One region of the Leclercia sp. LSNIH3 genome, then DNA from elsewhere that is predicted to be linked to it. Evidence: predicted binding sites of a transcription regulator. Region 1 holds the regulator's gene; the other holds the start of a gene.
What was found. The regulator Fur, encoded in region 1, represses iron uptake genes when iron is present. The targets are predictions, from matches to a motif close to ATAATAATGAGAACNACTATCAA.
Positions count from the first base shown of each region.

Region 1 (3,414 bases):
TGCAGCCAACCGGTCAAACTTTGTTAGCACCGCACTGGAGCTTTATGCCGGGTACCTATCAGGGGGCCGAAGCCGGGGCAAAATTTGACTACGGCGATAGCGGTGAGTTGAGTTTCTCTTACATGTGGACCAACGAGTATAAAGCGCCGTGGCATCTCGAGATGGACAAGTTTTATCAGAATGACCGCAAAACCCGCGTCGATTATCTCCACTCCTTTGGTGCGAAGTACGATTTCAAAAATGACCTGATTCTGGAAGCCGCTTTTGGCCAGGCTGAAGGTTTTATCGATCAGTACTTTGCTAAAGCCAGCTACAAGCTCGATATCGTGGGCGGCCCGCTCTCTACCACCTATCAGTTTTACGGCACGCGTGATAAAGCCGACAGCGGCACCGTGAATGATATTTATGACGGTACGGCATGGCTGCAGGCGCTCACCCTGGGCTACAAAGTTGGCCAGGTGGATTTACGTCTGGAAGGGACTTACGTCAAGGCCGAAGGGCAGCAGGGGTACTTCCTGCAACGTATGACCCCAACTTACGCCTCCTCCAACGGTCGTCTGGACGTATGGTGGGATAACCGCTCTGACTTTAACGCCAACGGTGAAAAAGCGGTCTTCTTTGGTGCCATGTATGACCTGAGCAACTGGAACCTGGCGGGCTGGAGCGTTGGTGCGTCTTATGTCTACGCCTGGGATGCGAAACCGGCAGACTGGTTAATCAACAGCGCCGGTCAGCGTGAGGATATCGCCTCTAACAAGATCAAAGAATCGGCCTATAGCCTGGATGCGAGCTACACCCTGCAGGACGGCCGCGCGAAAGGAACCATGTTCAAACTGCACTTCACACAGTATGACAACCACTCCGATATCCCAAGCTACGGCGGCGGCTACGGCAATATCTTCCAGGATGAGCGTGACGTGAAGTTTATGGTTATCGCCCCGTTCACCATCTTCTGATGACAATCCGGGCGGGGACGATCCCCGCCTGACTGGAGAGCGTTATGCTGAAAAAAATCGTAGTGGTTGCGGTGCTGGCATCAGGACTGGCCGCCTGCGCGCAGCCCCAGACCCAGAAAGAAGATACCCGGCTGAAAGAGGCCTACAGCGCCTGCATCAATACCGCTGAAGGTTCGCCAGAGAAGATCGAAGCCTGCCAAAGCGTGCTCGACGTGCTGCGTAAGGAGAAGGCGCACGAGCAGTTCGCAACTCAGGAGACCATCAGGGTGGCGGATTACCAGGCCTGTATCCAGGCGCGGAAAACGGGTAACGATCAGGAAGTCACTAAAAGCTGCGATAAGATTTGGCAGGAGATCCGCACTAACAACGCGAAGTAATCTGCTGTTTGCCACGCCCGGTGGCGCTACGTTTACACAGCCTGAAAGGGGAAATCCCCTCAGGTACGGTAAGCGCAGCGCCACCGGGCTTTTTGCATGATGACAGGCAAAAAAAAGCCAACCGTCAGGTTGGCTCAGAGTCGATGCAAAGATTACTTGGTGTCGTGCGCGTGGTCATCTTCGCGGCAGTCGCCTTCGGCACAGTGGCCATACAGGTACAGACTGTGGTTGGTCAGACGAATGCCATGACGTGCGGCAATTTCGCGCTGGCGTAATTCGATGGAATCATCGCTGAATTCGATCACTTTGCCGCAGTCGAGGCAAATCAGGTGATCGTGGTGATGCTGCTGCGTCAGTTCAAACACGGATTTACCGCCTTCGAAATTATGACGCGTAACGATGCCTGCATCGTCGAACTGGTTCAGTACACGGTAAACGGTAGCCAGACCAATCTCTTCGCCCATGTCGATCAGACGCTTGTATAAGTCTTCCGCACTGACATGATGGTTATCCGGACCCTGAAGCACTTCCAGGATTTTTAACCGTGGAAGCGTGACTTTCAGTCCGGCCTTCTTTAATGCGGTGTTGTTGTCAGTCATGCGGAATCTGTCCTGTTGCTAAACGATTCACTTCTAAAGAAGAAGTGACAGAAAATGCACCTGGGATAATGCGTCTCATTATAGAACTGCCATGACCTAATGAAAACTGCAAGTCTCAAGTAAAGTATGCTTATAAAAACGTGGTACCGCCAACAAAGTTGTTACAAGGTTCCGCGTTTACTCCTGGATCATTGTACAGGTATGGCAGCAAAAGTTAAAAATTTGTAGCAATTATTTTGATTGGTTTTGCCTATTGATGCGGCGCAACTGTAACGTTGCACCGCGATATCATCAGGCATTCAGAATGGCGTCGAGATGCAGCTCTTCGCGAATTTGTTTAACCCATTTGTCCACGCGCTCAGCGGTCAGCTCCGGCTGGCGATCTTCATCGATGGCGAGACCAACAAAGTTGTTATCATCGGCAAGGCCTTTAGAGGCTTCGAAGTGGTAACCGGCAGTTGGCCAGTGACCAACAATCACTGCGCCGCGTGGCTCAATGATGTCGCGGATGGTGCCGAGGGCATCGCAGAAGTACTCTGCGTAGTCTTCCTGATCGCCACAGCCGAACAGGGCGACCAGTTTGCCGTTGAAGTCGATCTCTTCCAGAGACGGGAAGAAATCGTCCCAGTCACACTGCGCTTCACCGTAATACCAGGTCGGGATGCCCAGCAGCAGAATATCGTAACCTTCGATATCTTCTTTGCTGCTTTTCGCAATGTCATGCACATCGGCAACGTCTTTACCTAACTGTTTTTGAATGTTTTTTGCGATATTTTCGGTGTTACCCGTGTCGCTGCCGAAAAAAATGCCGATGATTGCCATGAGTAAAATAACCTCTTGATACTTAATGGTATGGTGGCGCAATTTAGCCACGGATAAGGGCAATCATAGCAGAACAGAGAAGCCTGCGGAAACTGCTATCACGCAGGACTGCACTCTGTGCTACATGAAAACAACAAGAAGGGGAGTTTTCTGACTTACGCTTTGCCGTGCCATTTCTCGAGCTGAGAAATCAGCATCTCTTCGATAAGCTCACTGCGGCTGATCTCACGGGCGTTCGCCAGCTCATTCAGCGCATCGACGGCTTCAGCATTCAGTTTCAGCTCGACGCGTTTGAGCCCACGACTTTTATCGCGTTTAAGCTGATTGCGCTTATTGATGCGCAGCTGTTCATCACGCGAAAGCGGATTGGTTTTCGGTCGTCCCGGGCGACGCTCATTCGCGAACAGATCTAATGTCGTGCGGTCCGTGTGTTCTTTGGCCATGATTTTGAGACTTCGGGGGAAACAAGACACCCTGCTAATGCCCGGGCGATAAGCGCGCCATCATACATCACCGAAAACGGCACGCCAACGACTGGAGGCCCGCAGGCGACCAGTCGCTCTCTTTTTAATCAATTTTCGATGTCAGCGAGGTAACGGCGGATAGCGCGCAGCACGGCGTCCGGTTTTTCGGCATGAACCCAGTGTCCGGCCCCGGCAA
Region 1 covers NZ_CP026387.1:1,072,848-1,076,261, reverse strand. The annotation lists gene chiP (chitoporin ChiP) at 1-956, shown strand, start outside; gene chiQ (ChiQ/YbfN family lipoprotein) at 1,004-1,333, shown strand; gene fur (ferric iron uptake transcriptional regulator) at 1,486-1,932, opposite strand; gene fldA (flavodoxin FldA) at 2,224-2,754, opposite strand; gene ybfE (LexA regulated protein) at 2,910-3,197, opposite strand; gene ybfF (esterase) at 3,326-3,414, opposite strand, start outside.

Region 2 (3,414 bases), 1.5 Mb from region 1:
GATGGCGTGGCTGGAAGATCACTTCGCCGAAGATGTCTGCTGGGAGACGCTGGCAGATAACTTTTCCCTGTCGCTGCGCACGCTGCATCGCCAGCTGAAGCAGCATACCGGGCTGACGCCCCAGCGTTATCTCAACCGGCTGCGCTTAATCAAAGCGCGCCATCTGCTGCGCCATACTGACGAGAGCGTTACCGATATCGCCTATCGCTGCGGTTTTGGCGACAGTAACCACTTTTCGACCCTGTTTCGCCGGGAATTTGACTGGTCCCCGCGCGACATTCGCCAGGGCCGGGATGCGATGCTTCAGTAACGCGAGGAAAATCACCGTTTTACTGCCGCAAAGCGGGTAATAATGTCAGGTTATTCACCGTTGAGGTTGTGATGTGGCCGGACAGTTGATTCTTCGCAGAGCTGATTTTTTTGCCTCCACCGCGCAGGCCGTCGCGGTGGCGGACCGCTATCCGCAAAATGTCTTTGCCGAACATACTCACGATTTTGGCGAACTGGTGCTGGTGTGGCGCGGTAATGGCCTGCATGTCCTCAACGATCGCCCTTACCGCATCACCCGGGGCGACCTGTTTTACATCCGTGCGGAAGACAAACACTCCTACGCCTCGGTCAACGATCTGGTACTTCAGAACATCATCTACTGCCCCGACCGACTGAAGCTCAACGTCGACTGGGCGGCCAACATCCCTGGTTTCCTCAAAGCGGGCAACACCCCGCACTGGCGGCTGGGCAGCAACGGCATGACGCAGGTGCGCCCGGTGATTACGCAACTGGAGCAGGAGAGCCTGAAGACCGATCCCCACGCATTCGATATGGCCGAGCTGCTGTTTGCTCAGCTGACGATCATGCTCAAACGCTACCGTTACGCCCCGGATAATCCGGCCGCCAGCGAGCCGGAAGCGCTGCTGGATAAGCTGATCACCGCCCTGGCGGGCAGCCTGAACCGCAGCTTTGTGCTGGAAAAGTTTTGCGAGCAGGAGCAGTGCAGCGAGCGTGCCCTGCGCCAGCAGTTCCGCACCCAGACCGGCATGACGGTAAACCACTACCTGCGCCAACTGCGGATCTGCCATGCGCAGTATCTACTGCAACATACCGAGTTGCTGGTCAGCGAAGTCGCCATGCAGTGCGGCTTTGAGGACAGTAACTACTTTTCGGTGGTGTTTAACCGTGAAGTGGGGATGACCCCGGTTCAGTGGCGACACCGCAGCCATAACGCCGCGTAATAGATTGTTTGCTCCCCCCTGCGCATCACCGCACGCCCCGCCAGATCAGTCACATAACGAAAAGTTATAACCTTATTAAAACTACGGCATTGATAAACATTTTCAATATCATTTAATTAACTATAATGAACCAACTGCTTACGCGGCATTAACACGTTTGCCGCCCGACAATAATGGAGATGATTATGAGCTATACCCTGCCATCCCTGCCGTACGCTTACGACGCCCTTGAGCCGCATTTCGACAAGCAGACGATGGAGATCCATCACACCAAACACCACCAGACGTACGTTAACAACGCCAATGCGGCGCTGGAAAGCCTGCCAGAATTCGCTAGCCTGCCTGCTGAAGAGCTGATCACCAAACTGGATCAACTGCCAGCTGACAAGAAAACCGTTCTGCGTAACAACGCTGGCGGCCACGCTAACCACAGCTTCTTCTGGAAAGGCCTGAAAACCGGCACCACCCTGCAGGGCGACCTGAAAGCCGCTATCGAGCGCGACTTCGGCTCCGTTGATAACTTCAAAGCTGAGTTTGAAAAAGCCGCTGCTACCCGTTTCGGCTCTGGCTGGGCGTGGCTGGTACTGAAAGGCGACAAACTGGCTGTGGTTTCCACTGCTAACCAGGACTCCCCGCTGATGGGTGAAGCTATCTCTGGCGCATCCGGTTTCCCAATCGTGGGCCTGGACGTGTGGGAACACGCTTACTACCTGAAATTCCAGAACCGTCGCCCGGACTACATCAAAGCCTTCTGGGACGTGGTGAACTGGGACGAAGCAGCAGCACGTTTCGCCGCTAAAAAATAAGGTTGCAAAGCCGTCTGTGAGAAGCGAGTCTGATGACTCGCTTTTTTTATACCCACAATCTGCGTAAGGAGCCGCGATGAATTATCCCGTTAACGTATTTATCGGAAAAATAAAGGATTATGAAGGCAGCCGCCCGAGCGCGATTGCTAAACTGCAGGTTGACGGCGAACTCTCCCTCACCGAAAAAGGGCTGGTGGGCGATGAGCAGGCGGAAAAGAAAATCCACGGCGGGCCGGATCGGGCGCTGTGCCACTATCCGCGCGAGCACTATGCATTCTGGGCCAGCGAATACCCTGACCAGGCCGGGCTTTTTGTCGCCCCGGCATATGGCGAAAACCTGTCAACCGAAGGGCTGACCGAGAAGAACGTCTTTATCGGGGATATCTTTCGCTGGGGCGAGGCCCTGATCCAGGTCACTCAGCCGCGGTCTCCCTGCTTCAAGCTCAACTTCCACTTCGGTATCAGCGATATCGCTACGCAGATGCAAAATGCCGGGAAAACCGGCTGGCTGTATCGGGTGATTTTGGCAGGGAAGGTCGAAACGGATGCGCCGCTGACGCTGGTCTCTCGCCTGAGCGATGTGTCGGTGTATGACGCCTGTGCAATCGCCTGGCATATGCCGTTTGATGATGAGCAATATCACCGTCTGCTGTCGGCGGCGGGGTTATCCACCAGCTGGACCAGAACCATGCAGAAGCGGCGACTTAGCAACAAGATCGAAGATAATTCGCGGAGATTGTGGGGGAAGTAAGCCGGGTAAGACGGAGTCTCCACCCGGCTTTTTGCCTCTGCGCCTGTTACTGCCCGGTAGCGCTGCGCTTACCGGGCTTGCAACATAGAGTCAGCGTAAAACTAAGAACGCTTGTGCAACGGTAGCCAGAGCGTTAATCGCAAGCCGCCCAGTGGGCTGTCATCGGCTTTCACCCAGCCACGGTGCTGCTGCATCGCGGTTTCGACAATCGCCAGACCCAGCCCGGTGCCGCCGGATTCACGGTCACGCGCCTCGTCGGTACGGTAGAACGGACGGAAAATCTGCTCGCGATCTTCCGGGCTGACGCCAGGGCCATCGTCATCAACGTTGATGGTGATGCCGTCTTTGTCCACCGAGAACGCCACCTCGATTTTGGTATGCGAATAGCGCAGGGCGTTACGTACGATATTCTCCAGCGCGCTTTCCAGCGTGTTGGGGTTACCGTACAGCGGCCATGGGCCTGGCGGGAAGTTGACGGTGAAGGATTTCCCCATCTGCTCCGCTTCGAATGCCGCGTTATCCAGCACCTCATGCCACAGGTGATTGGCTTTCACCGTCTCGCTGACCAGCGCGTTTTTCTGCTGATTGCGGGACATGACCAACAGGTCATTGATCATGCTGTCCA
Region 2 covers NZ_CP026387.1:2,530,241-2,533,654, forward strand. The annotation lists gene rhaS (HTH-type transcriptional activator RhaS) at 1-310, shown strand, start outside; gene rhaR (HTH-type transcriptional activator RhaR) at 384-1,232, shown strand; gene sodA (superoxide dismutase [Mn]) at 1,418-2,038, shown strand; gene yiiM (6-hydroxyaminopurine reductase) at 2,115-2,789, shown strand; gene cpxA (envelope stress sensor histidine kinase CpxA) at 2,891-3,414, opposite strand, start outside.
Region 2: a site for Fur is predicted at 1,322-1,344, ahead of sodA (superoxide dismutase [Mn]). Genes of this name have one in related genera too.